Regions from separate parts of the Streptomyces sp. NPDC043726 genome, predicted to be linked through region 2. Evidence: riboswitches for the same ligand, from Rfam matches in the RefSeq annotation. Region 2 holds a riboswitch; each other region holds the start of a gene.

The links. Region 2 has a riboswitch for cyclic di-AMP ahead of AC068Z_RS12270 (M23 family metallopeptidase). Riboswitches for the same ligand answer to the same signal wherever they lie in the genome.
Region 1: linked by a shared signal. The riboswitch ahead of AC068Z_RS03095 (C40 family peptidase) and the one ahead of AC068Z_RS12270 (M23 family metallopeptidase) in region 2 are both predicted to bind cyclic di-AMP.
Region 3: linked by a shared signal. The riboswitch ahead of AC068Z_RS34175 (M23 family metallopeptidase) and the one ahead of AC068Z_RS12270 (M23 family metallopeptidase) in region 2 are both predicted to bind cyclic di-AMP.

Annotation. Positions count from the first base shown of each region.
Region 1 covers NZ_JBWKCI010000001.1:675,774-685,753, reverse strand. Annotated here, with positions in the region: gene AC068Z_RS03125 (PspC domain-containing protein) at 1-962, opposite strand, end outside; gene AC068Z_RS03120 (ATP-binding protein) at 1,143-2,435, shown strand; gene AC068Z_RS03115 (LuxR C-terminal-related transcriptional regulator) at 2,432-3,142, shown strand; gene AC068Z_RS03110 (C40 family peptidase) at 3,155-4,216, opposite strand; gene AC068Z_RS03105 (hypothetical protein) at 4,632-4,985, shown strand; gene AC068Z_RS03100 (tellurite resistance/C4-dicarboxylate transporter family protein) at 4,963-5,973, opposite strand; gene AC068Z_RS03095 (C40 family peptidase) at 6,173-7,357, opposite strand; cyclic di-AMP (ydaO/yuaA leader) riboswitch at 7,366-7,537, opposite strand; gene AC068Z_RS03090 (ScyD/ScyE family protein) at 7,804-8,880, shown strand; gene pcrA (DNA helicase PcrA) at 8,944-9,980, shown strand, end outside.
Region 2 covers NZ_JBWKCI010000003.1:713,107-723,086, forward strand. Annotated here, with positions in the region: gene AC068Z_RS12255 (alginate lyase family protein) at 1-1,110, shown strand, start outside; tRNA gene AC068Z_RS12260 (tRNA-Met) at 1,162-1,235, shown strand; gene AC068Z_RS12265 (PP2C family protein-serine/threonine phosphatase) at 1,440-2,537, shown strand; cyclic di-AMP (ydaO/yuaA leader) riboswitch at 2,768-2,926, shown strand; gene AC068Z_RS12270 (M23 family metallopeptidase) at 2,938-3,957, shown strand; gene AC068Z_RS12275 (PrsW family intramembrane metalloprotease) at 4,035-5,366, opposite strand; gene trmB (tRNA (guanosine(46)-N7)-methyltransferase TrmB) at 5,420-6,298, opposite strand; gene lhgO (L-2-hydroxyglutarate oxidase) at 6,434-7,654, opposite strand; gene AC068Z_RS12290 (NsdA family TPR-like regulatory protein) at 7,721-9,145, opposite strand; gene AC068Z_RS12295 (asparagine synthase-related protein) at 9,849-9,980, shown strand, end outside.
Region 3 covers NZ_JBWKCI010000014.1:126,726-136,705, reverse strand. Annotated here, with positions in the region: gene AC068Z_RS34200 (alkaline phosphatase family protein) at 1-599, opposite strand, end outside; gene AC068Z_RS34195 (DUF5998 family protein) at 599-1,186, opposite strand; gene AC068Z_RS34190 (bifunctional acetate--CoA ligase family protein/GNAT family N-acetyltransferase) at 1,296-4,322, opposite strand; gene AC068Z_RS34185 (HPr family phosphocarrier protein) at 4,500-4,781, shown strand; gene AC068Z_RS34180 (GntR family transcriptional regulator) at 4,920-5,606, opposite strand; gene AC068Z_RS34175 (M23 family metallopeptidase) at 5,819-6,583, opposite strand; cyclic di-AMP (ydaO/yuaA leader) riboswitch at 6,597-6,761, opposite strand; gene AC068Z_RS34170 (M16 family metallopeptidase) at 6,976-8,364, opposite strand; gene AC068Z_RS34165 (M16 family metallopeptidase) at 8,361-9,752, opposite strand.

The DNA of each region.
Region 1 (9,980 bases), on a different contig from region 2:
ATGCCGGCACCGAAGACGATCAGCGCGCAGGACAGGCCGGTCTGGAGGCTGGTGCCGAGGGGCCGGTCGTCCCACGTCACCCGGGTGCCGATACCGCCCGCGACCAGCGCCAGCAGGAAGATCCAGCCGCCGATCCAGCGCTGCCCGCGCCGCTTGGCCGGCTCGGTGGGCCGGGCGCGCAGATCCTCCCGGAGGTGCACGTAGTCCGTGCCGAGGCTGATGTTCACCGCCGCCGCGATGTCGCGGTCGCGGGAGTCCCGGGGCCCCCACAGATAGCCGGTGCCGCCGTCGTGGGTGCCGTCCTTGACGATCGGGTCGCGCCACCAGGAGGGGTACGCGGCGGGCACCGGCGGCGCCTGGGCCTCCGGCGGGGCGTCGGCGACGGCCTGCGCGGCCAGCGGATCGGGGTCCGCGCCACCGCGCTGCCGCGACCAGTACCCGGCGCCCGCGAGCAGCAGCGAGAGTATGACGGCGAAGCTCAGCACCCCGCCGTTGGTCATCATCGTCAGGAAGACTCCGCAGCCGACCAGCGCGAACAGCACCGCCGTCAGCGCCTGGCCGTCGACCCGGCCGGTCAGGAGCCTGCGCACCTCGTTCTGCTCGTCGTCCTCGTACGGGATGAGGAGCCAGGCGAAGCCGTAGAAGATCAGGCCGAGGCCGCCGGTCGCGGAGAGCACGGTGAGGGTGATCCGGAAGATCACCGGGTCCATGTCGCACTGCCGGCCGAGCCCCGCGCACACCCCCGCGAGCATCTTGTGCCGCCGGTCCCGCCGGAACCGGGCGGGCGGCTCAGCGCCCCCTCCCTCTTCCTGCCCGGGCGCCCGCCCGTGCGTGTGCGAGCCTCCGCCCGCGCCGGGAGCCGGGCCCGCGGCGGGCACGGCATCCTGCGGCCCGGCGCCCGCGGCGGGGCGCGGGCCGGAGCCGGGTCCCGGACCCGTCGCGGCGTGCTCGTGATCAGTCATGCGTCCATGGTGACGGGCGCGGCGCCCCGGCGGCAGTGGGAACGACCCTGGCCGGACCCTGATATCGCCCCTGAGCCGACGCCGGGGACGCGTTCGACCCGGCACGCGGCCCGAAGATCGGGGGAGTCTCGGGGGTCAACCCTGATGCTCCGCCCGGTCGGCCGTGTGACCATCGATGGCATGTCGGAAGCCGCAAGCGCGCCCCTCGTCGAACCGCGGCCGCCGCGCAAGCTCTACCGCAGCAGTGACGGACGCTGGCTGGGGGGCGTGGCGCGGGGGCTCGCCGGGCATCTCGGGCTGCCCGTGATCTGGGTGCGGCTCGTGTTCGTGGGCCTGTTCATGGCGGACGGCCTCGGCGCGCTGCTGTACGCGGCCTTCTGGTTCTTCGTGCCGCTCGGCGTCGGTGGCGTCGCCGGACAGAAGCCGCCCTCCCTGGTCACCGCGGAGACCTCGGCGGACGGCCGGCGCAGACTGGTCGCGCGCAAGCCGGACAAGGGCCAGATCGTCGCCCTGCTCCTCATGGTCGTGGTGGCCATGATCTTCGTCAGCAGTGTGAACCTCGGCAGCGGCGCCCAGGCCTATCTCCTGCCCGCCGTGCTCGTCGCCGCGGGCGTCGCCCTGGTCTGGCGGCAGGCGGACAACGCCCGCCGGGCCCGCTGGATGGAGGTCGGCCGCCGCCGGCGCACCCTGACCCTGCTGCGCGCGGCCGGCGGAGTGCTGCTGGTCACCGCCGGTGTCTCCGGCGTCTTCGTGCTCCAGGGCTCGGCCGCCCACCTCGGCTCCGTGCTCCAGGCGGCCCTCGCGGTCCTCGTCGGGATAACGCTCCTCGCGGGGCCGTACCTCGTGCGCATGACCCAGGACCTCTCCGAGGAGCGCCTGATGCGCATCCGCGCCCAGGAGCGCGCGGAGGTCGCGGCCCATGTCCACGACTCGGTGCTGCACACCCTGACCCTGATCCAGCGCAACGCGGAGAACGCGAACGAGGTGCGCCGCCTCGCCCGCGCCCAGGAGCGCGACCTGCGCACCTGGCTCTACAAGCCCGAGGGCACCGGCAAGGAAGAGGCCGACGAACCCACCACGCTCGCCGACGCGGTCCGGCGCAACGCCGCCGAGGTGGAGGACAAGCACGGCGTCCCCATAGAGGTCGTCGTGGTCGGCGACTGCCCGCTCGACGAGAGGATCGGCGCACAGATGCAGGCGGCGCGCGAGGCGATGGTGAACGCCGCCAAGTACGGTGGCGAGGGCGGCGCCGTGCAGGTCTACGCCGAGGTCGAGGGAAAGACGGTCTTCGTGTCCGTCAGGGACCGCGGCCCGGGCTTCGATCTCGACTCGATACCCGCCGACCGCATGGGCGTCAGAGAATCGATCATCGGCCGGATGGAGCGCCACGGCGGCACGGCGCGGCTGCGCCAGGTGCCCGACGGCGGCACGGAGGTCGAACTGGAGATGGAGAGGGCGGAGAAGACGTCATGAGCGACGAGGCGAACGGTACGGCGGAGGCCATCGGCAGTGCGGGCGGGCGCCGGGTCCGCGTGGTCCTCGTCGACGACCACCGCATGTTCCGTACGGGAGTCCAGGCCGAGATCGGCCGGACCGAGCAGACCGGCGTCGAGGTCGTCGGGGAGGCCGCGGACGTCGACCAGGCGGTCACGGTCATCACCGCGACCCGGCCCGAGGTCGTCCTCCTCGATGTGCATCTGCCCGGTGGCGGCGGGGTCGAAGTGCTGCGCCGCTGCGCTCCGTTGATGGCCGACGCCGAGCAGCCGGTGCGCTTCCTCGCGCTGTCCGTGTCGGATGCCGCGGAGGACGTGATCGGCGTGATCCGGGGCGGCGCGCGGGGCTATGTGACCAAGACGATCACCGGCACCGACCTGGTCGACTCGATCTTCCGGGTGCAGGAGGGCGACGCGGTCTTCTCGCCCCGGCTGGCCGGCTTCGTCCTGGACGCCTTCGCCTCCACCGACGCGCCCCCGGTCGACGAGGACCTGGACCGCCTCACCCAGCGCGAGCGGGAGGTGCTGCGGCTGATCGCCCGGGGCTATGCCTACAAGGAGATCGCCAAGCAGCTCTTCATCTCGGTGAAGACGGTCGAGTCCCATGTCTCGGCGGTCCTGCGGAAGTTGCAGCTGTCCAACCGGCACGAACTGACCCGGTGGGCGACGGCCCGGCGGCTGGTCTGACGGCAGAGCGCCTCACACCACCCGGGTCGCTCCCGCGAACGGCATCTCGTTGATCGGCGCCAGGCGCACCGGAGCGGACGGGTTCGGGGCGTGGATCATCTGGCCGTTGCCGACGTAGATGCCGACATGGCTGATCCCGGAGTAGAAGAACACCAGGTCGCCCGGGAGGAGTTCGGAGCGGGAGACCCGGCGTCCCGCGCCGATCTGGGAGTAGGTCGTGCGGGGGAGCGAGACGCCCGCGGCGCGGTAGGCGGCCTGGGTCAGCCCCGAGCAGTCGAAGGCGTTCGGGCCGGTCGCGCCCCACACATAGGGGCTGCCGAGCTTCTGGTAGGCGTAGGCGACCGCGTCCGCCGCGCGGGAGGTGGGCGCCTGGGCCGTGGCGGAGCCGGGAGCCGTGAGCCCCGCGCGCTCCTGCGAGACCCCGCGGGAAGCACGGTCGGTGCCCTCGTCGAGTTCCGCGCGCTCCTCGGCCGACAGCCGCGACAGCAGCCGGTTGGCCGCGTCCAGCTTCCCGGTGATCGTCTTCTTGTGCCGCTTCAGCTCCGCCTGCCGGGACGTGAGCGAGGCCAGCTCGATGTGCGCGGCCCCGCGCAACTGCTCGATCTCCCGCAGCTGTTTGCGGACGTCCGCGACGGACGCCCGCTGCCGGGTGCCGACCCGCTCGACGAACTCGGCGCCGTCCAGATACCGCTCGGGGTCGTCGGAGAGGGCGAGCTGTACGGCGGGATCGAGACCGCCCTCGCGGTAGTGCGCCGCCGCCATAGAACCGAGCGCGTCCCGAGCCGAGTTGAGCTTCTCCGTCTTGCGCGCGGCCGTGTCCCGCAGTGACTTCAGCCGCGCCTCGGCCGCCTCGGCCTTCTCCTTGGCGCCGTTGTACTTCTCGGTGGCGGTCTCCGCCTCCTGGTACAGCCGGTCCACCTTCGCCTTGACCTGCGCCGGTGTCAGTTCGGGCTCGGCGTGCCCGGTCCCGTCGAAGCCCGTAGCGGTGGCCGCGCCCGCGAGGGCGACCGTCGCGGCCGTACGGACGGTGTTGCCGCCGGCCGAGCGCTGTCGGGGCTTGCGGTGCGCTGCCACGTGGACTGCACGTCCTTTCGCACGACTGCTACGACCGCCCTGAGCTGCAGGTCCGGCGGCGGCCCGCACAGGGGGAGCCGGCCGCCGCCGGACCTTCTCGGCGGAGGTGTCCGGCTGCCGCCCCTGGCCCGGGCGGCGGTGGGGAGCCGGTCACCTGGGGGAGGACGCTAAACCTGGGTGTGTCGGCTTGGTAACGCGTTGTGCGGAACTGCCATGAGGGGATCGCTGGGTGACCGTATGTGACCGTGATCCGCGATCGGGGCGGTCGCCTTCACGCTGTGCGATGACCGATGTCGTGGTTTCGGGGGCGGGTGGGAACGGCGGGGTGCTATGGAGCGCATATATGCAAGATCGGCCGCCGTGGGGGTGGGCCGGTGTCGGGCGCCCCGCAGGCCCCTGATTAGGCTCCGGCCTCATGGACGTACTCATCCATCTCTTCGTCGGCCTGCACATCATCGGTATCGCCTCGCTCCTGGGCGGCTTCCTCACCCAGATGAAGGCGATGGGCCAGGGCACCGCACGGTTCGTGCCGGCGATGCTGCACGGCGCGGCGACGATGCTCGTCACCGGCGTGATCCTGGTCGGGCTGAACCAGGCGGACGACCAGACCGTCGACAACGTCAAGATCGGCGTGAAGCTGGCCCTGCTGATCGTGATCCTCGGTCTCGTCTACGTGAAGCGGGACGACGAGAAGGTGGACAAGAACCTCTTCGGCCTGGTGGGCCTGCTCACCACGGCGAACATCTTCATCGCGGTGCTGTGGACGTGAGCTCGGCGTCCGCGGTCGCGGCGGCGGCGTAGGCCCGCTCCTCCCGCACCGCCCCCACGGCGACGGCCAGCCAGGCCGCGACGGCGATCCACAGCAGGACCTCGCCGGGGGTCTCGAGCCAGGACACATCGACGGCGGTGGCCACCGACAGGGTCGCCGCCGCCGTCATGCCGAGGGGGAACACGGTCGCCCAGCGGCGGACGTCGTAGCGCAGCCGCGGCCGGACCAGCTCGGCGACGGCGAGGACGGCGTACCACGCCAGGTCGAGCACCAGCAGGGCGACGGTGACCGTGTGCAGGACGTCGTCGGCGTCCTCGTTCCACAGGTACAGCCGCGGGCCGTCGGCGGCGATCAGCTTGGAACCGGCGAGCGCGGAGATGGCCAGCGCGCCGCCCGCGACCCACTGGTCACCGGCGCCGTCCAGCACCTGGCGCGGATCGAACAGGGCGAGGGCGCAGGCGTAGAGGACGAGGCCCAGCCAGAACAGCACCAGCGCCGCGTGCGCGAGCCAGGCGGAGGACTCCGCCGCGGCGAGGACGGCGCCGAGCACCGCGAGCCCCTGGGTGGCCACACAGCCGAGGAACACCCCGCCGGGCATCGGGCGCCGCCAGTGCCGTACGACGACGTAGAGCAGGCCCGGCCACAGCAGGGCGGCCAGGGCCAGCAGGGCCTCGGCAAGGTACTGCCAGCCCAGCAGGGAGAAGCGGGTGCCGAGCACGGTCGTCGCCGCGACGGCGGTGAGCGCGGCGGGCGTGCCGGCCTCCTGCCGCCAGCGCTCCGGCTGCCGCACCAGCCGTACGACGAAGTCCCCGGCGAGGCCCAGCCAGGCGACGCAGCCCACGGCCAGGGCGATCCGGGACAGGACCTCGTAGCCGGTGAGATGCAGGCCGACCGAGATGATGCCGGTCGCCATCACCGCGGCACCGGCCGCCGGAGGACGCGGCGCCCACCAGGCGCGGAGTGAGCGAAGGGCAGAGGTGCCGGGCATGCGGCCGATGCTATGGAGCACCGGGCGCGTTCCCGGCGGGCCACGCGCGCGTGGGGCACGAAAGCACCCACGCGCGCGTGCGGTGTGGCTCCGAGGTCGGCCGCACGGGAGAGCGGGGGCTCACGCGGGGGCGCCGAAAGGGAAGCCCCCGTCACGCGGGGGTACCGGAAAGGAAGCCCCGCGCGCGTGCCGCCGTGGCTCAGGCGGGCCGGACCACGCTGTGGATCGAGCCCTCGCCGTCGTAGTAGATCGACTCCTCGCGCACGTACGTGCCGGGCTTCGGGGCGTGGATCATCATGCCGTTGCCGATGTAGATGCCGACGTGGGTGACGTCGTCGTAGAAGAAGACGAGGTCGCCGGGCTGGGCACTGGCGAGGGAGACCGTGGTGCCGGCGTTGACCTGGTCGTAGGTGACGCGGGGGATGTCCACGCCCGCGGCCTTCCAGGCGGCCTGCGTGAGGCCGGAGCAGTCGTAGGAGTCCGGGCCCGTGGCGCCCCAGACGTACGGCTTGCCGATCTGCGCGCGGGCGAAGGCGAGCGCCTTCTCGGCCTTCGTGGCGTAGGAGGAGTCCGCCGTGGAGTCGGACTCGCCGGTGCCGGTCGAGGTGGAGCCGGAACCGGTGGAGCCGGTCTCCTGCTGCTGTGCCGCCTCCGCGGCCTCCTGGCGGCGCTGCTCCTCCGCCTGCTGCTTCGCCAGCTCGGCCGCCTTGCGCGCGGCCTCCTCCTGCTTCTTGCGCTCGATCTCCGCGAGCCGCGCCTTCTCCTCGGCCGTGAGTTCGGAGAGCAGCTTTCGCGCGTCGGAGAGCTTCTTCTGGACCGTGGACTTGGCGGTCTTCAGATCGCTCTGCGACTCGTTCAGCGTCTGGAGGCTCTCGGTGGCCTCCTGGCGCTTCTTCATCGTCTCGGACTGCTGCGTGACGTAGTCGTCGACCGCTTCCTTCTGACGGCCGGTCATCCGGTTCATCAGCTGGGTCTGGTCGAAGTAGTCCTGCGGGGTGTCGGCCAGCAGGAAGGTCGCGGTGTCGGGGGCGGCGGCACCGGTGCGGTACTGCGCGGCGGCGAAGGAACCGAGTTCCTCCCGCGCGTCGTTGAGTTTCTGGGTGCGCTTGGCGACGTCGTCGAGGAGCGTGTCGACCTGCTTGCGCTGCTTGGCCGTCTTTTCCTTGGCCGCGTTGTACTTCTCGGTCGCCGTCTCCGCCTGGCGGTAGAGGTCATCGACCTTCTTCTCGACCTCTTCGAGACTCGGCTTGTCGTCCGCGGCCGGGCTGGCGTCGGCCGTCTGGGACAGCAGGGCCACGGAGGTGAGGGCCGCGGTGGCCAGGGCAGGGGTGCGTATGCCTGCTACGCGCGTACCGGCGGGACGCGACTTGCGGTGCGACGCCAAGGGAGGCGACTCCTTCCGTGCTCCGCCTACCGAGTTAGCTGTCGGGTTCGGGCGGGTGGTTAGGAAGGGTTGCCCTACGACCTCGTCCCGGTAAGGGAGTCGGGTCGATTCACCCCAATGTCGGTTGGGTCCCCGGCTCCGGTTGCCGTGGGCGGGCAACGGACTCGGCGGAGGCCGCGCGGCCCGGCGGGGTTCGCCGGTGGGGGTCGTACGGCCTGACCGGCACGGTAGCCAACTCGTGTGGCCCCTGTGAAGGTTGATGGGTGATATGCCCGATACATTTTCGTGACCTTAGGTCAGGGCATCGCGGGGCGTGGCCAATGCGGACTGATCTGCATCGACATGTACGTATTTCCTCCGGAGTGACGTCTTCCGCCCGCTTCCGGGCGCTAGCTTCCAGCCAGCCGCGGTCGTGTGAGCCGCGGTGGTGAGTAGGGGGTAAGGGCATGAGGAAGCGCACGTCACTCGTCGTCGCCACGGGCGTCGCGCTCGCCGCCACGGCGGGCGTCGCGCCCGCCGGCGCGAGCGGGGGAGGGGACGGCCGGCCGGTCGTCCGGGTGATCGCGAGCGGGCTCGACAACCCGCGCCAGCTCTCGTACGACCAGGGGAGGCTGTACGTCGCCGAGGCGGGCCGGGGCGGCGGGAAGTGCATCGGGGAGGGGCCGGAGGGGGAGACCTGCGTCGGGCTCACCTCGGCCGTCACCAAGATCTACTGGGACGGGGGCGCGTGGAAGCACCACAGGGTGGTGAAGGGGCTGCCCTCGGGCGCCGCCCCCGACGGCGGATTCGCCACCGGCGTCGACGGTGTCTCCGCCCTGTACGGCGAGGTGTGGGGCGTGGAGACCTTCGTGCCGCCGGAGGCCGGGGTGCCGGCCAGCCCGCCCTGGAACACCCTCGGCAAGCTGCTGCGCGTCGGCCACGGCAAGGCGAGGATCGCCGCCGACGTGTCGGCCGTGGAGCTGAAGCACAACCCGCACAAGGCGAGCCTGGAGTCCAACCCGTACGCCGTCCTCGCCCTCCCGGACGGCCGGAAGATCGTCGCGGACGCGGCCGGCAACGACCTCGTCGAGATCTCCAGGTCCGGCAAGGCCCGCCCCTTCACGGTCTTCCCGGACCACAACGGCCGCGAGTCCGTCCCCACGTCGCTTGCCCTCGGCCCCGACGGCAAGCTCTACGTCGGCGAGCTGAACGGCCTCACCGAGAAGCCCACCGCGCGCGTGTGGCGCGTCGACCCCTGGAGCGGCAAGATCCTCGGCTGGAAGTCCGGCTTCGGCCCGATCAGCGGCCTCGCCGTCAACGGCAGCGGCGACCTGTACGTCAGCCAGCTCTTCGGCGGCGTCGTGACGAAGGTCTCGAACGGCAGGCGTACGCACGTGAAGGTGCCGTTCCCGGCGGGCGTCGCCGTGGACCCGTACGACGGCAAGGTCTACGTCTCTGCCTGGTCGATCGCCGACCGTGACGGCACCGTCCTGGAAGGTGAGAAGACCCCGGGTGGCCAGGTCTGGAAGATCCTCGGCTTCTGAAACCGGCCGATCTCCTCAGGGTGGCGGCGGGCTGTCAGTGGGGCGCCCTAGACTCGGAGAGCGATGAGCAGCCTCTTTGACGACAGCTTCCTGGCGAATCTCCAGGCCCCTCGGGCCCACGAGGAAGAACCGCCGCCGCCCGAGGACGAGCACGCTCCGGAGCCCGTTCCGGACGATCTGTTCGGCGGGAAGTTCGACGTGCCGCCGGACCGGGACGCCTACTACCGCGACGGCGCCCCGCGTCCGGCGATCGACGCGGCCGCGCTCATCGAGGGGCTCAACGAGAACCAGCGCGCGGCCGTCGTCCACTCCGGCACCCCCCTGCTCATCGTGGCGGGCGCCGGCTCCGGCAAGACCCGGGTGCTCACCCACCGCATCGCGTATCTGCTCGCCGAGCGGAGCGTGCACCCCGGCCAGATCCTCGCGATCACCTTCACCAACAAGGCCGCGGGCGAGATGAAGGAGCGCGTCGAGCAGCTCGTCGGCCCGCGCGCGAACGCGATGTGGGTGATGACCTTCCACAGCGCGTGCGTGCGCATCCTGCGCCGGGAGAGCAAGAAGCTCGGCTTCACGTCCTCCTTCTCGATCTACGACGCCGCCGACTCCAAGCGCCTGATGGCCCTCGTCTGCCGGGACCTAGACCTCGACCCCAAGCGGTACCCGCCCAAGTCCTTCAGCGCCAAGATCAGCAACCTGAAGAACGAGCTGATCGACGAGGAGGACTTCGCCGCCCAGGCGACCGACGGCTTCGAGAAGACCCTCGCCCAGGCGTACGCGCTCTACCAGTCGCGGCTGCGGGAGGCCAACGCCCTCGACTTCGACGACCTGATCATGACGACGGTCAACCTCCTGCGCGCCTTCCCGGACGTGGCCGAGCACTACCGCCGCCGCTTCCGCCATGTGCTGGTGGACGAGTACCAGGACACCAACCACGCCCAGTACGCCCTCGTGCGCGAACTGGTCGGCACCCGCGAGCACCCCGTCGACGTCCCGCCCAGCGCGGACGACATCCCGCCCGCCGAACTGTGCGTCGTGGGCGACGCCGACCAGTCGATCTACGCCTTCCGCGGTGCGACCATCCGCAACATCCTCCAGTTCGA
Region 2 (9,980 bases):
CTGTCGTCGGACGCCGAGTTCACCCACCCCGGCGTGCTCGTCGGCGCGGCCCAGCTGGCCGCCGTACGAGAGAACGTCACCGCCGGAAAGCAGCCGTGGCTGAAGGCGTATCTGGGGATGCGGGACAGCAAGTACGGGGCGTACAGGTACCGGGCCCGGCCGCGCGCCGAAGTGCACTGTCCCGCCGGGAAGAAGGCCGGCCGGGGGTGTGCGGAGGAGCGGCAGGACGCCATCGCCGCCTACACGCAGGCCCTGTTGTTCACCGTCACCGGCAAGCCGCGGCACGCCCTCAAGGCCAGGGAGATCATGGACGCCTGGTCGGCGACGCTGCAGCGGCACACCGGGGAGAACGCCGGGCTTCAGGCGGGCTGGGCCGGGTCCACGTGGGCCCGCGCCGCCGAGATCGTCCGGTACAGCCCCGGGGCGGGCTGGCCGCGGGACCGCGTGGCCCGCTTCGAGCGCATGCTGCGCACCGCCCACCTCCCCCAGGTCGCCGAGAAGGTCCCGGACGTCAACGGCACCCAGGACCTCGTCACCACCGACGCCGCCATCTCCATCGCCGTCTTCCTCGACGACCACGCGGCCTTCGACCACGCCCTCGCCCGCTACCGCGACCGCGTGCCCGCCTACTACTACTTGGAGAAGGACGGCCGCCTCCCGCTCACCCCGGCCGGGTCCGGCATGAACACCCCGCAGCGGCTGGCGGCGTACTGGTTCGAGCAGACGACGTACCGGACGGGCCTCACCCAGGAGACCTGCCGCGGCTTCGCGCACGTCGGCCACTCCCTCGCCGCCACCGCCCACATCGCCGAGACCGCCTGGCACCAGGGCGTCGATCTGTACGGAGAGGCCGAGGACCGGCTGACGGCCGCGATGGAACTGCACGCCCGCCATCAGCTGGGGGAGCCGGCGCCGGGGTGGCTGTGCGGGGGCAGGGTCGAACGGACCCTCGGACCCGGTCTCGAGGTCGCCCTCAACCATCTGGAGGGCCGGCGCGGCGGCTCCGTCCCGGCCGCCCGCAGACTGGCCGAGAAGACCCGCCCGGCCGGTACCGACAACCTCTTCGTGGCCTGGGAGACCCTGACCCACGCGGGGAATCCCGCCGCCTGAACAAACGTGTGTGCTCGGCGTCCCGCGGATGACGTACACTGGTTTCACCGACGCGGGGTGGAGCAGCTCGGTAGCTCGCTGGGCTCATAACCCAGAGGTCGCAGGTTCAAATCCTGTCCCCGCTACTGAAGGCCGAGGGCCGGAACTCATTGAATGAGTTCCGGCCCTCAGTCGTGTCCGCGTGTATGTCCTGGCCGTCTGTGGTCCGTGCCACGTGTGTTCCAGGTCTCACCCCCTCTTCCCGGTCTCATCCACTCGGCCCACCCCGATCGCCCCCCGCCCCCGCTCCGGGAAACCTGGAGGGACGGCGGACGTGGCAGGAGGCGGCGGTGCGGACTTCAGGGGTGGCGGACGCACGGCGCGTCCCGCCCGCGCGCACCTTCGTACGGCTGCTCCCGGCGCTGCTCATCGCGGGTGGGGTCCTGTACGACTTCGTCACCCCCCGCGGTTACACCGCGATCCCCTTCTTCACCGCCGCCCCGCTGGTCGCCGCGCCGTTCTTCGGGCTCCTCGGCACCGTCGTCACCGGGATCGCGGCCCTGATAGCCGCCTACGCGGTCCATGTCCGCTTCGGCTTCGGCCTCGACGGGGACACGGTCACCGAGGTGCTCACCGTGGTCACGGTCGCGGTCCTGGCCGTCGTACTCAATCTCGTCGTGCGCGAGGGCCATCAGCGGCTCGCCTCGCAGCGGGAGATCGCCGAGGCCACTCAGCGAGCCGTCCTGCCCCTGCCCATGGAGCGGCTCGGCGGGTACGAGATCGCCGCCCGCTACGAGGCGGCGCAGGCCGACGCGTTCATCGGCGGCGACCTGTACGCGGTGCAGGACAGCGCGTACGGCGTCCGGCTCGTCGTCGGTGACGTGCGCGGCAAGGGCATGGGGGCGGTCGCGGCCGTCGCCGTCGTCATCGGGGCGTTCCGGGAGGCGGCCGAGCAGGAGCCGACCCTGGAGGCGGTCGCGCAGCGGCTGGAGCGGGCGCTGGACCGGGAGGGCTCCCGGCGCGACGGGATCGACGCCGTCGAGGGGTTCACCACCGCCGTACTCGCCGAACTCCCGCACGGCGACGGGGTCGTACGGGTCGTCAACCGCGGCCATCCGCCCCCGCTGCTGCTGTATCCCGACGGGACCGTGCGCCCGCTGCCCGCGCGGGATCCGGCGCTGCCGCTGGGCATGAGCGAGCTGGGCAACTGGCCGGACCGCGCCGACGAGGTCCCCTTCCCGCCCGGCACCACCCTGCTGCTGCACACCGACGGACTGTCCGAGGCCCGGGACGCGCACGGCGCCTTCTACGACCCCGAGCGACGGCTGGCCGGCCGCGTCTTCGCCGATCCCGGCACCCTGATCCGGGCCCTCGCCGAGGAGGTGCGCCGGCACTGCGGGGGAGGGATGGCGGACGACATGGCCCTGCTCGCCGTACGAAGACCCTGACCGTCACCCCGGGTGATCGGATGGACGCCCTCCGCATAACAACTGACACACCGTCAGTACTGGTGTGACGCCTGAGACTTGGTCAACTCGCCCGATTTAGCCCCGTCGTGACCCGAAAGTCCAGGCCGGAATCGTTAATGATCAAGAGGAACAGCTTGGAATCAACGCCCTGGGTCTATTAACGTTCGATAACGCAGCGCGGTCGTCCCAGCCGTCACAAGAGTCGGCTCCGTGCGCACGCGCCGAATCCCGCGAGGGAACCGGGGAACCACCAACTTGGGGTGAATCGCGCGTATTTCGCCGGGCATGGAACGGCGGATATACGCGCGTAGGAGACCTTCCTGCTCCGAACCCGTCAGCTAACCCGGTAGGCGAGAAGGAAGGAAAGGAGCACGCCCACGTGGCGTCAAACCGGCCTGCCCCTGAGGCCCCGTTCGTGCCGAGCCAGCGTGACACCGAGGCTTTCGGCTACGGCAGCCCCCGCACCGACGAGGGCCCTTGGGAGGAGTGGAACCCCACCGCGGAGTCCATTCGCCCGGTACGCGGCCGGCACCGCGTCGCCAAGCAGCGCGGCGGACTCGCCCGCAGCTCCACGGTTCTCGGCGTCGGCGTCATAGCCGCCGTCGGCGCGGGCGGCATGGCCAGCGCGCAGTCCGGCAAGCCGCCGGTCGCGATCACCATGCCCGACCTGCCGCTGATCAACGACTCCGCGGACGAGGCTCCCGAGGCCGACACCACCCCGCTCAGCAACATCGGGGTCACCACCACCGGCACCGAGCAGGGCGCCGACGCCGGTGAGGCGCTGCGCGCCCGCATCATGGCCCAGGCCGAGCAGCAGCAGGACCAGGTCGACACCAAGGCCGCCGAGGCCGCCGCCGCCGCTGCCGAGAAGGCCGCCGCGGAAGCCGCCGCCAAGGCGGAGAAGGAGGCCGAGGCCAAGGCCAAGGCCGCCAAGGAGAAGGCGGAGGAGGAGGCCCGCGAGAAGGCCGAGGCCGAGCGGCTGGCCCAGCTCGCCAAGCAGTTCGCGCTGCCGACTTCCTCGTACACCCTCACCTCCACCTTCGGCCAGGCCGGTTCGCTGTGGTCCTCCGGCTACCACACCGGCCTCGACTTCGCCGCTCCCACAGGTACCCTCCTCAAGGCCGTCCACACCGGCACCATCACCTCGGCGGGCTGGGACGGCTCCTACGGCTACAAGACCGTGCTCACCCTCGAGGACGGCACCGAGATCTGGTACGCGCACCAGTCCTCGATCAGCGTCAGCGTCGGCCAGAAGGTCAACACCGGCGACATCATCGGGCGCGTGGGCGCGACCGGCAACGTGACCGGCGCCCACCTGCACATGGAGGTCCACACCGCGGGGTCCTCCTCCGGCATCGACCCGCTGGCCTGGCTGCGCAGCAAGGGCCTCAACCCCTGACCACCCAGCCCTCAGTGTGATCCCCGGCGGTCCTGACGGCACTTCCCCCCGACGTCAGGGCTGCCGGTTACGCATGTCTACGTGCGGTACGGGTTGTACGCCGGGTACGCGGGACAGGGCTGGTAGGCCGGCTGCGCCGGGTTTCCGTACCCGCCGTGCACCGGCCACGGCGGCGGCACCACCGGCACCGGCGGCGCGGTGACCCGGGCCGCGTGGTCCAGGGCGGGGCGCGCGACCTCCCGGCGCCGCCACAGCTCCCGCAGCAACTCCGCTTCCCGTACGACGAAGTCGGAGCCCGCGCGGCCCCGGCGGCCCCGGTGCCGCAGGAACGCCAGGGAGGTCGCGTACGCCTCGTACTGGGCCACCTCCCGCGCCGCCCGCTTTCCGGCGTGGCGGCGGGCGTGCTGCCGGGCCAGGCGCCGGGCGCGCATCGAGCTCAGCGCGAAGGGCTCGCCGGGGGTGAGCCAGCCGGCGACCGCGTAGACGGGCAGCTCCTCGCGCACGGTGCGCAGCTCGCGCTGGCGGGTCCAGATCACCAGCCACGTCAGCAGCCCGAACGCGGGCACCATGATCGCCGCGTACACCGCGAAGAAGCCGTACGGGCCGAACACCGACGAGCCGTTCCACATCGCGTGCATGCCCATCGCGAGCAGCAGCCCGGACAGCGGCAGCAGCACGCGCCGCCAGCGCTGACGGTCGCCGGAGAGCGCGGCGATACCGAAGCCGATGCCGGTGAGGACGGTGAAGAGGGGGTGCGCGAAGGGAGACATGACGATGCGCACGAAGAAGGTCGCTGCGGTCACGGACGCGATGCCGCTGTCGCCGGTGAGCTGGTCGGTGCCGAACGCGGTGCCCAGGTAGAGGATGTTCTCGGTGAACGCGAAACCGGTGGCGGTGATCCCGGCTATCACCACCCCGTCGACGAGCCCGGTGAAGTCCCGCCGCCGGAAGAGGAAGACGAGCAGGACGGCGGCCGCTTTCGCGGACTCCTCCACGATCGGCGCTATGACGGTGGCCCCGAGGGTGTCCGCGCTGGACGGGTCCGCGGTGGCCGTGGCTATCCATCTGGTCGCGAAGCTGTTGGCGACGATCGCTATGAGTGCGGCGGCGCAGGCGCCCCAGGCGAAGGCGAAGAGCAGATTCCGCCAGGGGCCCGGCTCGACCCGGTCCAGCCAGCGGAAGGCGGCTATGAGCAGCGGCACCGGCAGGACGGCGAGCCCGAGACCGACCAGGAACCCCTGGGTGCCGGTCTGCTCCCGCACGAGGGCGAGGATCACGAGACCGGAGAGGGCGAGCAGGGTGATCAGCGCGCCGTAACGCACCCACTTCCGCTGCCACCAGTGCGCGTGCCGCAGTGCGCCGCCGGGTGGACCGGGGGGGTGCGTCGGGGACGGGGGACAGGTGGCCACGGCATTGACCCTAACGAGGGAGGGGCGCAGCCCGCAGAGGGAGAGCGGTGGGCTCAGGCGCCGGTGGGGGGTTCGTCCGAGTGGGGTACGCGCTGGGCCGCGCGCAGGTCTACGCGCTGCTGTACGCGACGGAAGAGCAGGTCGTTCACGACATGTCCCTTGTCCAGTCCCTGGCCCTCGAAACGGGTCAGCGGCCGGAACTCGGGACGCGGCGCAAAACCGCCGTCGGCCTGCGTGTTCTCGAAGTCCGGATGGGCCGTCAGTACCTCGAGCATCTGTTCGGCGTACGGCTCCCAGTCGGTCGCGCAGTGCAGCAGCCCGCCGGGCCTGAGCCGGGTCGCGGCGAGGCTGAGGAACTCCGGCTGGATCAGCCGCCGCTTGTGGTGCCGCTTCTTGGGCCAGGGGTCCGGGAAGTAGACGCGGAGCCCGTCGAGGGCGTCCGGGGCGAGCATCTCGCGGAGCAGGATGATGGCGTCGCCGTTGCCGACGCGGATGTTGGACAGGCCGTGGTGGTCGGCGAGGTTGAGCAGGTTGCCCTGGCCGGGCGTGTGCACGTCGACGGCGAGCACATTGGTGTCGGGATCCGCGGCGGCCATCTGCGCGGTGGCCTCGCCCATCCCGAACCCGATCTCCAGCACGACCGGTCGGTCGTTGCCGAACATCTCCGGCAGGTCGATGACCCGCTGCCCGTCGATGTCGAGCCCCCACTTGGGCCACAGCCGCTGCAGCGCGTCCGCCTGCCCCGCGGTCACCCGGCTCCGCCGCGGCTGAAAACTCCGGATCCGCCGCTCGAAGTGCGACCCGGCCGGATCGGCCTGCGGCCCGTCCGGGAACCGCGGCTGCCCCTTGGCCCGGGTATGCCGGACAGACACGCCGGGCGTGTGGCCGGGGACGGGCTGGGGGGCTTCGGGGGTGGAGAGGGAGTCAGACACAGTGCTTCGATTCTACGGGTGGCGGTATTTCAGCCCGTCCGGCGTGTGAGGACGAGACCCGTTCAGGGCCGAAAGGGGGGTCTGAGGGCGCAGCCCTCAGGGTTGGGACGGGTAGGGGCGGCGGGGGCGAAAAGCTCAGGCCCGAGCCAGCTCGGCCAACGCCCGCCGAGCCACCTCTCTCCCGATCGGCAGCGATGCCGTGGCCGCCGGGGACGGCGCGTTCAGCACATGCACGGCCCGCGCACCCTCCCGGATCAGGAAGTCGTCCACCAGCGTCCCGTCCCGCAGCACCGCCTGCGCCCGCACTCCCGCCGCCGCGGGCACCAGGTCCTCCGAGGTGACCGCCGGCAACAGCCTCCGCACCGCCGACACGAACGCGGTCTTCGACACCGACCGCCGCAGCTCCCCCGCCCCGTACCGCCAGTGCCGTCGCCCTATCGCCCACGCCCCCGGCCAGCCCAGCGTCGCCCCCAGCTCCCGCGGCCGTACGACCCCCCAGCCGTACCCCTCCCGAGCCAGCGCCGGCACCGCGTTGGGCCCGATGTGCACCTCTCCGTCGATCCCCCGGGTCAGATGCACGCCGAGGAAGGGAAACGCCGGATCCGGCACCGGATACACCAGCCCCCGCACCAGCGAAGGCCGCGCGAGCGTGTAGTACTCCCCCCGGAACGGCACGATCCGCATCCCCGGCTCGTCCCCGGTGAGCCGGGCGATCTCGTCGCAGTACAGCCCGGCACAGTTCACCAGCACCCGGGCCCGGACGACGTCCCCCGAGGACGTCCGCACGGCGACCCCCAGCTCGGGCCGCCGGTCCACCCGTACGACCTGGGCGCCGTACCGGATCTCCGCCCCGGACGCCTCCGCCAGCCGCCGCGCGACCCCCACGAAGTCACAGATCCCGGTGGTCCCGACCTGTATCGCCGCCAGGCCCCGCACCTCGGGCTCGTACTCGGCGATCTGCGCGGCGCCCAGCTCCCGCACCGGAATGCCGTTCTCCCGCCCGCGCTGGACCAGTGCGTGCAGCCGGGGCAGCTCCGCCCGCTCGGTCGCGACGATCAGCTTGCCGGTGACCGCGTGGTCGATGTCGTACTCGGCGCAGAACTTGATCATCTCCGCGGCACCGCGCACCGCGTACCGCGCCTTCAGTGAGCCGGGCCGGTAGTAGATCCCGCTGTGGATCACCCCGCTGTTGCGGCCGGTCTGGTGCCGGGCGGGTCCGGACTCCTTCTCCAGCACGGTGACGCGGGTGCCCGGCGCGGCGCGCGTGATCGCGTACGCCGTGGACAGCCCGACGATCCCGGCGCCGATCACGAGCACATCGCAGTCGTGGACGATCCCCGGCCGCACCCGCACCACCTCCCGTCTCCGATAGTGCACTGCGCCACTGACAATGCCTTCAAACCCGGGGGAAGAGGAGGGGGCCTACGCCGGAGCCATCAGCAGCGGGCGGGCCCGCTCGCGCAGCTCCACCACCCGCGGCTCGTCGCCGTACGGCTCGAGCCGGTGCAGCAGATCCTTCACGTACTCGGTGGTACGCGCCGAGGAGATCCGCCCCGCCACCTCCACCGCCCGCACGCCCTGCTCGCATGCCGCGTCGAGGTTGCCGGACTCCAGCTCGGCGACCGCGGAGACGACGAGCCGCAGCCCGTGCGAGCGCACGAACTCCTCCGTCGGCTTCGACAGCGCCTGCTCCGTGAACCGGCGCACCTGACGCGGCGCCTTCAGATCGCGGTAGCACTCGGCCGCGTCCGCGCAGAAGCGGTCGTAGGAGTAGAAGCCGAGCCAGGACGGGTCCTGGTCGCCGTCCCGCGAGCGCTCCAGCCAGCCCTCCGCCGCCTTGAGCGCGGCGCCGGCGGCCTGCGCGTCCCCTGCGCGCGCGTGCGCGCGCGCCTCGACGAGCCGGAAGAAGCTCATGGTGCGGGCCGTGGCCAGACCGCGGTTGCGCTCCAGGGCCGCCTGCGCGAGGTCGACGCCCTCGTCGCCGAAGCCCCGGTAGGTCGCCTGCAAGGACATCGAGGCCAGGACGTACCCGCCCAGGGGTACGTCCGCCGCCGCGCGGGCGAGCCGCAGCGCCTGGATGTAGTACCGCTGCGCGGCCTCCTGCTGCCCGGTGTCGAAGGCCATCCACCCCGCGAGGCGCGTCAGTTCGGCGCTCGCCCCGAACAGCGCCCGGCCCACCTCGTCGGAGTACGAGCCGAGCAGCAGCGGCGCCGCCTCCACCCGCAAGCATTCGGGCACCATGGACGAACGCCAGTCGCCGCCTCCGTACTTGGAGTCCCAGCGCCTGGCGTCCTCGGCGGCCTCCCGCAGTTTCTGCACGTCGCTGTGGCCGACTTTGGCCGGTGCGCCGGAGCCCTCGGCGGGGTTCACCTCGCGCGCGACCGAACTGTCGGCCGGGGTTATCAGCCATCGCGAGGCGGGCGTTGCGTATGCGCTCACTGCGAACGATCCCGCGAGCGACTGCCAGATGCCGCCGGAGCCGGCACGCCGGCCTGCGAGGTCGAGGCGGTAGAGGTCCGTCGCCGACCGCACCGCCTGTCCGACGTCCCGGGGGAAGGCGAGACCCACCTCGGGTGCGGGATCCGCGTCCGCCAGGCCGATCTCGTGGAGCGGCACCGGGCGGCCGAGCTTCTGGCCGATGGCGGCGGCGATGAGGTGCGGCGCCGCGCCCTGCGGCACCATTCCCTTCGACACCCAGCGCGCCACCGACGTCTTGTCGTAGCGAAGAGTCAACCCGCGTTGAGCGCCAAGGTCGTTGACGCGGCGCGCGAGTCCTGCGTTGCTGATTCCCGCGAGGGCGAGAACGGCGCCGAGCTTTTCGTTCGGCCCGCGTTGCTCCCTGGACATGCGCCACCCCTCGACACAGACGGCTGCCGCGCTGGCATAACCACGCGGCATTCGTAAACCCAGCGTAGTTCGCCGCATCCCAAGCGTTAAGGGGCATTCTTCCGGATGGCGGGATTGTGGTCCGTACTGAAGTGCGGTTCAGGTACGGACGGTTGCGATGTGCTCCCGCTGTGTGGCCGTGCGCCCGTCCGTGCGCTCTTCTCCGGCCATCGGGGGAGCGATTCCATGGATCGTGCGTGGGTCGGCCCGCTGTACTGGATCCAGTGGGCTGGGGGACACCGCCGCCTCCATCCCCGCGGGCGGCGGAACGGTCCGGGGGGCGAGTCCCGCCTCCCGGACTGCGCACACGCCAAGTAGTGCGCAGGGCCTGTACGGAGCGTGGCCAAACCCGTCGTCGTCACGCCGAATTGGCTGAAAATCGACCCCGCCTTTTCCGGGTGATCACCGCTCCCACCACGGAACTTGACGGCGCGAAGGGCGTTTTCGGGGCGTGAACCGGGGGCGCATTCGAGTCGCCCCGGCCGGGCGATCGCCTTGGCCCGTACGGGCGTTGACGCCGCCCGCCCGCCGCGCGGGGGCGCCAATAGGGGCGCATTCAAGGATCTCAAGCGGTGTCGCCGCGTCTCCGGCGCGCGTCCTTCATGGCAGCATGGTGAACCGGTTCGTACGGTGCACTGGTGGTCCACAGCCTGTGGAGGCGTCGATGCGGTGGTTGGTGGGATGGAGCAGCACCGCCGCGGGAGCCGCCGAGATCGGTTCCGCGGGGGCCACCGGGCCCGACGGGGAGACCGTGCACCCGGTCGGCTCCCAACTCCTGTGGGGCGACCCCGATCCG
Region 3 (9,980 bases), on a different contig from region 2:
TCCATCCGCTCCTCGCCGCTCAGCCGCCCGTGGAAGGTTCCGCCGCTCAGCGCCACCTTGGTCAGCGGGGTGTTCTGGAAGGCGGGCGACGACACCTGCGCCGCGTGCACACCCGCCTGGTGGGCGAGCTGGAAGACCGTGGGGTACGGCTGCCAGGGCCCCGGCGCGGTCCACGGCTGCCAGCGGAGCTGGTTCATCAGTTCGCCGGTGTCGGGGTTGCGCACGGTGTAGCCGGGCAGTCCGTGCGCGCCGGGCGGCAGGCCGGTGCCGACGGAGGCCAGCGAGGTCGCGGTGGTCGCCGGGTAGCCGGTGGTGAGCGGGCGGCCCGTGCCGCCGCGGGAGCTGTCGAGCAGCGACGTCATGAACGGCGCGTCCTCGGGGTGCGCCTTCAGCTGCTCCCAGCCGAGGCCGTCGATCAGGAACACGCAGTTCCGGTCGGCCGGGGCCAGCTCGCTGATCGCGGCGGTCATACCGGGTACGTCCATGCCGGCGGCCAGGGTGGGCAGCAGGTCGGCGAGCGAGCCGCTGCCGTACTCGGGCAGGGGGGCGGAGTCGAGGGGCAGCGGCTGCGGGTCGTGCTCCCAAGCGGGCTGGGCCATTACTTGGTCAGATCCGCGGTCGCCTCGGAGAGCGCCTGCGCGAACGCGAGCGCCTGGCGCACCGTCTCCGGACCGTCGCCGGCCTCGCTGACGCGCAGGCTGAGGTCGTCGGCCGTGGAGCTGCCCGTGTAGCCGTGGTCCGCCTCGCAGTTGGGGTCGCCGCAGGCCGCCGGCTCCAGGTCGATCCGGGAGACCGCGCCCCAGCCGATGGTCAGCACGACCTCGCGGGGCAGGGTGCCCGGGGTGTACGACTCCGGGTTGGCGACGACACGACTGACGACGACCGACGAGATCCGGCCGATCTTCACCGACTCCGTGGAGGTGGTGGCGTACGGCGTCGGGGAGGTGGTGTCCGCGGCCTGCTCGTCGGTGTGGCTGACGATGAAGCGGTTGTCGGTGAGGACCAGCACGGTGACGTGCCGCCGCACCTCGTTCTGGTCGAACGTGGTCTCCTGGTGGACCAGGTACGACCGGATGGGCTCGCCGCCCACGGCGGCCTCCACCGCCTCGGCCACGAGGGCCGGGTAGTAGCCGCTGCGCTCGATCGCCGCTCGCAGCCCCTGGGTCGTCGTACTGGTCTTGGCCATGGCCCCCATCCTACGGGGGCCCACTGACTGCGAGGGACCGCTCGGACCGGTCCGCGGCAGGGGAACGAACGACCGCCCGGGTCCCCGGGGAGTCCGGACGGGCCCGGCCTCAGTACGCGGGGAGCGTGCGGGGGCCCAGGTCGTCGCGGGCGGGCGGTGGGGCCAGCCGGACGGTGGCGCCGAGCACGGTCAGACCGTGCGGGGCGACGACGACCGGCTCCAGGGTGACCGCGACGACCTCCGGGTGGTCGTGGACCAGGCGCGACACCCGGAGCAGCAGCTCCTCCAGGGCGGGCGTGTCGACCGGGGTCGAGCCGCGCCAGCCGAACAGGAGCGGCGCGGTCCGGATCGACCGGACCAGCGAGGTCGCCTCCCGGTCGGTGACCGGGATCAGCCGGTGGGCCATGTCGCCGAGCAGCTGTGAGGCGGCTCCGGCGAGCGCGAACGACAGGACGGCGCCGGCCGCCGGGTCGATCACGGCCCGTAGGACGGTGTCGACCCCGCGCGGGGCCATCGCCTGCACGACCGGCCGCAGCTCCTCCGGCCTGCCGAACAGCTCGACCAACTCGGCGTACGCCCGGCGCAGTTGCTCCTCGTCCGCCAGGTCCAGCCGTACGCCGCCCAGGTCGGCCCGGTGTCGCAGGTGCGGCGCGGTGGCCTTGAGGGCGACGGGGTAGCCGACGGCGCGGGCGGCCTCGGCGGCGGCGTCGGGGGTGGGCGCGGGAAGGGCCCGCCGCACCTGAATGCCGTACATGCCGAGCAGCTCACAGGTCTCCTCGGCACCGAGAGTGAGCCCCTGTCCCCTGGCCAGCAGCCCGTCGATGAGCCCAGCGGCCCCCCGCTCGTCGATGTCCTCGTACTCGGGCACCCGCCCGGGCTCAGCGGCCTCCCGCCGCCACTGCGCGTACTTCACGGCCTCGGCGAGAGCCCGCACGGCCCGCTCGGCGGCGGGATAGGCGGGGATGAGCCGAGCCCCGGCCTCGCCGGGGACCTCCAGGCCACCCGGGCCGGGACGAGCCACCCCCTCGACACCGGCCGAGGCGGGGCCGGCCGCCCCTTGACCACCCGAGCCGCGGGCAGTCGTGCCGCCTGGGGCGGCCCCCGCAGCCGACGAAGGCGGCACCCCGTCAGCGCCGGGCCGCGCGTCCGCCCCGGCCTCAGCCTGAGTGCCGGGCGCGCCGGAAACGTCCTCGCCCGCCGCGCCGGGCGCGCCGGAAACCTCCGCATCGGGCGCGGACGGAGGAACCGGCGACGCAACCCTCGGCGCCGTGCTCGCCGCGGCGGACAGCGCCTCCGCCAGTCCGCCCAGCTCCACGTGCACCACCAGCACCGGCTTCCCCGGCGCCTCCTCCGCCGCCGAGCGCAGGGCCTCCGCCAGCACCTCCTCCCCCGGCGACGTCTCCCCGATCGCCGGAATCGCGGTCACCACGACGGAGTCGCACGTGTCGTCGGCGAGCGCCCGCGACAGTGCCCGGCGGAAGTCCGCCGCCGTCGCCCCGGTCGTCAGGTCCAGCGGGGGCAGCGGCCGGAGCCCTTCGGCCAGGCACGCGTCGTACGTCAGCAGCCCCAGCGACTCGGAGTTCCCCAGGATCGCCACCCGCGGCCCGGCCGGCAGCGGCTGGCGCGCGAGCAGCAGCCCCGCGTCGACCAGCTCGGTGATGGTGTCGACCCGGATCACCCCGGCCTGCCGGAGCAGCGCCGACACCGTGGCGTGCGGCAACCGCGTCGCCCGTACGGCATGCCCCTGCGGCGCGGCCCCGCCGTGCCGCGCGCCCTGCACCACGACCAGCGGCTTCGCCGCCGCCGTCCGCCGGGCGAGCCGGGTGAACTTGCGCGGGTTCCCGATGGACTCCAGGTACATGAGGGCGACATCGGTGTCCGGATCGTCGTACCAGTACTGGAGGACGTCGTTGCCGGACACGTCGGCCCGGTTCCCGGAGGAGACGAAGGTCGACACCCCGGTGACACCGGTGACGCCCCCGCCCCGCCGGTGCAGCCGGGACAGCAGCGCGATGCCGATGGCACCGGACTGCGCGAACAGCCCTATCCGTCCCGGCCTCGGCATCTCGGGGGCGAGCGAGGCGTTCAGCCGTACGTCCGACGAGGTGTTGATGACGCCGAAGGCGTTCGGCCCGATGATCCGCATGCCGTACGCGCGCGCGTGCCGGACGAGTTCACGCTGGCGCTCCCTGCCCTCGGGCCCGCTCTCGGCGTAGCCCGCGGAGACCACGACCAGTCCCTGCACCCCGTGCTCACCGCACTCGGTGACGACCCGCGGGACCTGGTCGGCCGGCACGGCGACCACCGCGAGGTCGACATGCCCGTCGACGTCGCGCACCGAGCGGTGCGCGGGCACCCCGGCGAGCTCCTTCAGCTCCTCGGGGAACGCCTGGTTCACGGCGTACAGCGGACCGCGGAACCCGCCCTCCCGGATGTTGTCCAGCACGCCGCGCCCGACCCCGCCCGGCGACCGGCCGACGCCGATGACGGCCACCGACCCCGGCACCAGCAGCCGTTGCACGGACCGCGCCTCGGCGCGCTGCTCGCGCGCGTACTGCACGGCGAGCGAGCGGTCCGTGGGCTCCAGGTCGAACTCCAGCCGGACGACGCCGTCCTCGAAGCTGCGCTTCTGGGTGTACCCGGCGTCCGTGAACACCTTGATCATCTTGGTGTTGGCGGGCAGCACCTCGGCGGCGAACCGGCGGATCCCGCGCTCCCGCGCGACCGCGCCGATGTGTTCGAGCAACGCGGAGGCGACGCCCCGCCCCTGGTGGGCGTCCTGGACGAGAAAGGCGACCTCGGCCTCGTCGGCGGGCGCGGAGGCGGGCAGTCCGTCGGCGCCGATGCGGTCGTAGCGTACGGTGGCGATGAACTCGCCGCCGATCGTGGCCGCGAGTCCCACCCTGTCCACAAAGTCGTGGTGCGTGAAGCGGTGGACGTCCTTGGCGGACAGTCGCGGGTAGGGCGCGAAGAAGCGGTAGTACTTCGACTCGTCCGAGACCTGCTCGTAGAAGCTGACCAGGCGCTCGGCGTCGTCAACGGTGATGGGGCGGATGCGCGCGGTGCCGCCGTCGCGCAGCACCACGTCGGCTTCCCAGTGGGCGGGGTACTCGTGCCGGTCCGACGCGCTCTGCATGGGGCCCAGAGTACGGCTCGCGTACGACAACGGCGCGAGGCAGTCTGTGGAGGACGGGTGTCGGACCGAGGCCGCGGTCCGGCGACCACGCAGTACGGGACACGGGTCCGTACCGGGCACGCTTCACGTTGTGGAACACTGGTCTAGACAACCTGAGAACCTGAAGGGCAGCATCACATGGCTGAGCGCCGCGTCAACGTCGGCTGGGCCGAGGGCCTCCACGCCCGCCCCGCCTCCATCTTCGTCCGAGCCGCCACGGCCGCAGGCGTCCCGGTGACGATCGCCAAGGCTGACGGCAAGCCCGTCAACGCGGCCTCCATGCTGGCGGTTCTGGGCCTGGGCGCCCAGGGCGGCGAGGAGATCGTGCTCGCGTCCGACGCCGAGGGCGCGGACGCCGCCCTGGACCGTCTGGCGAAGCTGGTCTCCGAGGGCCTCGAGGAACTCCCCGAGACCGTCTGAGCATTCAGCGGACGCGGCACTCGCCGCACCCTTTGAAGGGCTCGCCCGAATTGCCGGGCGGGCCCTTCGCCTTTTCTGAATTCGGGCAGCAGAAATAGTCCCCCGCGAATTACCTGCTCTTTGTATACGGTGCGCGTGTTAATGACGCGGGCCCGACATGTTTACGGGATGTTGCGAATTCCTCACACGCTCGCCGGGGCCCGGGAGCCTGAGCCGATGCCTGCCGCTGGACCGCTCCGTGTGCGCGGCCGTGACGGCCCGCGCGCGGTCGCTGTCGCCGCGCGCCACCGCGTCCACGATCGCCCCGTGCTCCGCCCAGGTCTCCACGGGGCTGACCGGCGCCTCCACCGCGTACATCCAGGCGATCTTGTGCCGCAGCTGGGTCAGTACCGAGGTCAGCGCGGGGCTGCCGGAGGCCTGGGCGAGCGTCTCGTGGAACCAGCCGCCCAGGGAACGCAGATCCTCGCTGTTGCCCCGCCTGGCGCGCTCCTGACCGAGCCTCACCAGGCCGCGCAGCACCTTCAGGTGCGCCTCGGTGCGCCGCTGGGCGGCCCGCGCGGCACCCAGCGGCTCCAGCAGCGTGCGCATCTCCAGCAGGTCGGCGGCCTCCTGCTCGGTCGGCTCGGCGACGCAGGCGCCCGCGTGCCGCCGGGTCACCACGAAGCCCTCCGCCTCCAGCGTGCGCAGCGCCTCCCGGACGGGGACGCGCGAGATGCCGTAGCGCCGCGCGAGCAGTTCCTCGGTGAGCCGGCTGCCGCGCTCGTGGACACCGGCGACGATGTCGTCCCGGATCGCCGTGCATACCGAGTGCGCCGGAATACGCATGACCGACCTCCGCTTTAATCCCCGTGAAACGTCGACGACTGACGCGTGTTCAGCGACTCTATTCCAATGACTCGGAATTTCCGACGGCGGACCGGAATCCATGGATATTTTTTGGACAGCGGGGCCCCGAAAACGCCGAAAAACCCCGGCTCGGGAGCCGGGGTTCCGGGACGCGGTCGCGGGTGCGGGTGCGGGTGCGGGTGCGGGTGCGGTCAGAGGTTCACGCCGTGCGAGCGGAGGTAGGCGACGGGGTCGATGTCCGAGCCGTACTCCGCGGTCATGCGCGCCTCGAAGTGCAGGTGCGCCCCGGTGACGTTGCCGGTCGCGCCGGAGAGGCCGATCTGCTGCCCAGGGGTGACGGTCTGGCCCACCGAGACACCGATGGAGGACAGGTGGCCGTACTGGGTGTACGTGCCGTCGTGCATCTTGATGACGATCTGGTTGCCGTACGCCCCGCCCCAGCCGGCCTCGACGACGGTGCCCGTGCCGACCGAGCGGACGGAGGTGCCGCCGGCGGCGTGGAAGTCGACGCCGGTGTGGCTGCCGGAGGACCAGACGGCACCGCCGGCCTTGTAGCCGGTCGAGACGTAGGAGCCGGAGATCGGCGAGACGAAGGTGTTCAGGCGCTTGCGCTCGGCCTCGCGGGCGGCGCGCTCCTTGGCCTCGCGGGCCTCCTTGGCGGCCTCGGCGGCCCGCTCGCGGGCGGCCTCCTCGGCCTTCTTCTTCGCCGCGGCCTCCTCGGCGGCCTGCTGCTGGGCCGCGGCCTGGGCGTCGATCTCGTCGGCGATCGAGCCGCCGATGGTGATGACGGGGGTGATGCCGGTCTGCTCGGCGGAGGGCTCCGCGGCGAGGGCCGGGGCGGCGAGGGTGCCGACGACGCCGGTGGCGGTGAGCGCCGCGACGCCCGCCGCGCGGGCGGTGGTGCGCTGCATCCGGCTGGGACGACGGTGCTTCCCGGTGGCGCGGGTGAACGCCATGAAGTGGCTGGTCCTTTCCTTCCTTCTCGCCTACCGGGTTAGCTGACGGGTTCGGAGCAGGAAGGTCTCCTACGGACCCCCTCGCGCTGGGCGCGGGCGTCCGATTCACCCCAGGGACTACGGTGGGGTCCCCGGCTCCCCTGGCTTGCGCCGTACGGGGACTCGGCGATGACTGTCCGGTGCCGCGGTCGCGGCGCACTGCCTGACGGACAGCCCGGATGACGCTAAACGGGGCAACTTTCAATCCCCAAACGGATCACGGCTTTTGTAGCGCATGCCACAGGTCAGACAGGCAACCTCTCCCTCAATTCGGACATAAAGGGGCCCTGGTGGCGCTTCCGTCACCAGGGCCCCACACGCGCGTCGCCGCGCGTTCACAACCGAGGGTGTGTCTACTCGGCCGTCACGACGGTGACTTCACCGATTCCGAGGGCCTCGACGGGCTCCTTGATCTGCGCGGCGTCCCCGACCAGAACCGTCACCAGACGGTCCACCGGGAAGGCGTTCACGACCGCCGCGGTGGCCTCCACGGTGCCGGTCGCGGCGAGCTGGCGGTACAACGTGGCCTGGTAGTCGTCGGGCAGGTGCTGCTCGACCTGGTCGGCGAGCGTGCCGGCCACGGCGGCGGCCGTCTCGTACTTCAGCGGCGCCACCCCGACGAGGTTCTGCACGGCGACGTCCCGCTCGGCGTCGGTGAGCCCGCCCTCGGCGAGGGTGCGCAGCACCGTCCACAGGTCCTGGAGGGCGGGACCGGTGTTGGGGGTGTCCACGGAGCCGCTGATGGCGAGCATCGAGGCACCGGTGCCGTCCGGGGCGGAGCGCAGGACCTGCCCGAAGGACCGCACGCCGTAGGTGTAGCCCTTCTCCTCGCGCAGGACGCGGTCCAGGCGGGAGGTGAGGGTGCCGCCGAGGCAGTACGTGCCGAGGACCTGCGCGGGCCACACACGGTCGTTCCGGTCGGAACCGACGCGGCCGATCAGGAGCTGGGTCTGGACGGCGCCGGGGCGGTCCACGATGACGACGCGGCCGGTGTCGTCGGCGGTGACCGGGGGCACGGGCCGCGGCTCGGCCGGGGAGCCGGTCCAGGAGCCGAGGGTGTCGGCCAGGAGCGCGTCGAGGTCGACTCCGGTGAGGTCGCCGACGACCACGGCGGTGGCCGTGGCGGGGCGCACGTGCCGCTCGTAGAAGGCGCGTACGGCCGGGGAGTCGATGGCGGCGACGGTCTCCTCGGTGCCCTGGCGCGGACGCGACATGCGCGAGGTCGCCGGGAAGAGCTGCTTGGACAGCTCCTTGGCGGCGCGCCGGGAGGGGTTGGCCAGTTCGTGCGGGATCTCGTCCAGCCGGTTGGCGACCAGCCGCTCGACCTCGCTGTCGGCGAACGCGGGCGCCCTGAGGGCGTCGGAGAGCAGTCCGAGCGCCTTGGGCAGGCGGGAGACCGGCACTTCGAGGGAGAGACGTACACCGGGGTGGTCCGCGTGGCAGTCGAGGGTGGCGCCGCAGCGCTCCAGTTCGGCGGCGAACTCCTCGGCGGTGTGCTTGTCGGTGCCCTCGGAGAAGGCGCGCGCCATGATCGTGGCGACGCCGTCGAGGCCGGCCGGCTCGGCGTCCAGGGGGGCGTCCAGGAGCACCTCGACGGCGACGACCTGCTGTCCCGGGCGGTGGCAGCGCAGCACGGTCAGGCCGTTGTCGAGGGTCCCGCGCGTGGGCGCCGGGAAGGCCCAGACCTTCGGCTCGCCCGCCTGCGGCTGGGGGTGGAACTCCATCGGGGCGAGCTCGGTCACTTGGCCGTCTCCTCGTTCTCGTCGCTTGCTTCCACGGTGGCCTGGGACTCGAGGTCCTCGGTGGGTTCCTCGACGGTTTCCGTGGGGACCGTCGGCTCGTAGACCAGCACCGCGCGGTTGTCGGGGCGCAGCCGGGCCTTGGCGACCTCCTTGACCTCCTCGGCCGTCACCTCCAGCACGCGCCCCACGGCGGTGAGGGCGAGCTGCGGGTCGCCGAACAGGACGGCGTAGCGGCACAGTTCGTCGGCGCGGCCCGCGACGGTGCCGAGCCGGTCCAGCCACTCGCGCTCCAACTGGGCCTGGGCGCGCTCCATTTCCTCGGCCGTCGGGCCCTCGGCGGCGAACCGGGCCAGCTCCTCGTCGATGGCGGCCTCGATCACCGGGACCTCGACGTCACCGGAGGTCTTCACGTCCAGCCAGCCGAGCGAGGGCGCTCCGGCGAGCCGCAGCATGCCGAACCCGGCGGCGACGGCCGTACGGTCGCGGCGCACGAGCCTGTTGTAGAGGCGGGAGGACTCACCGCCGCCGAGGATGGTCAGGGCCACGTCCACGGCGTCGCACGCGCGCGTGCCGTCGTGCGGGAGGCGGTAGGCGGCCATCAACGCCCGCGCGGGGACCTCCTCCTCGACGACCTCGCGCAGCTCCTCGCCGATGATCTCCGGCAGCGAGCCGTCCCGCGGGGCGGGCTTGCCGTCGAAGGCGGGGATGGAGCCGAAGTACTTCTCGACCCAGGCGAGCGTCTGCTCCGGGTCGATGTCGCCGACGACCGACAGCACGGCGTTGTTCGGGGCGTAGTACGTACGGAAGAACGCCCGCGCGTCCTCCAGGGTGGCCGCGTCCAGGTCGGCCATGGAGCCGATCGGCGTGTGGTGGTAGGGGTGGCCCTCCGGGTAGGCGAGGGCGGTGAGCTTCTCGAAGGCCGTGCCGTAGGGGACGTTGTCGTAGCGCTGGCGGCGCTCGTTCTTCACGACGTCGCGCTGGTTCTCCATCGACTCGTCGTCCAGGGCGGCCAGCAGCGAGCCCATGCGGTCGGCCTCCAGCCAGAGGGCGAGCTCCAGCTGGTGGGCGGGCATGGTCTCGAAGTAGTTGGTGCGCTCGAAGCTGGTGGTGCCGTTGAGCGAGCCGCCGGCGCCCTGCACCAGCTCGAAGTGGCCGTTGCCCTTGACCTGGCCGGAGCCCTGGAACATCAGGTGCTCGAAAAGGTGAGCAAGGCCGGTACGTCCCTTGACCTCGTGGCGGGAGCCGACGTCGTACCAGAGGCACACCGCCGCGACCGGGGTCAGGTGGTCCTCGGAGAGCACCACGCGCAGGCCGTTGGCCAGGCGGTGCTCGGTCGCTGTCAGGCCGCCGGAGCCTGCCTGGGTTGTGGCCGTGTGACCCATGGGCATGTACGTCCTTCCGATCGCGGACGCGGTCTGGAAACCGCGGTTTTCCTGCCGGTCCTGCCACTGTATGCAAGCGTGCGAGGGCTCGGCGAAGTTCCCGGGCCGCGTACGCCGAGGGCGGATGCCGGCGGCGGATCGCGTAGCCTGCGGGCAGCCGTGAGCGGAGGTGCCCCTCCGCGCCGGGCCGGAGGGCCGACACCGGGTCCTGGTCCGGGTTGTCAGTGCCGCGGT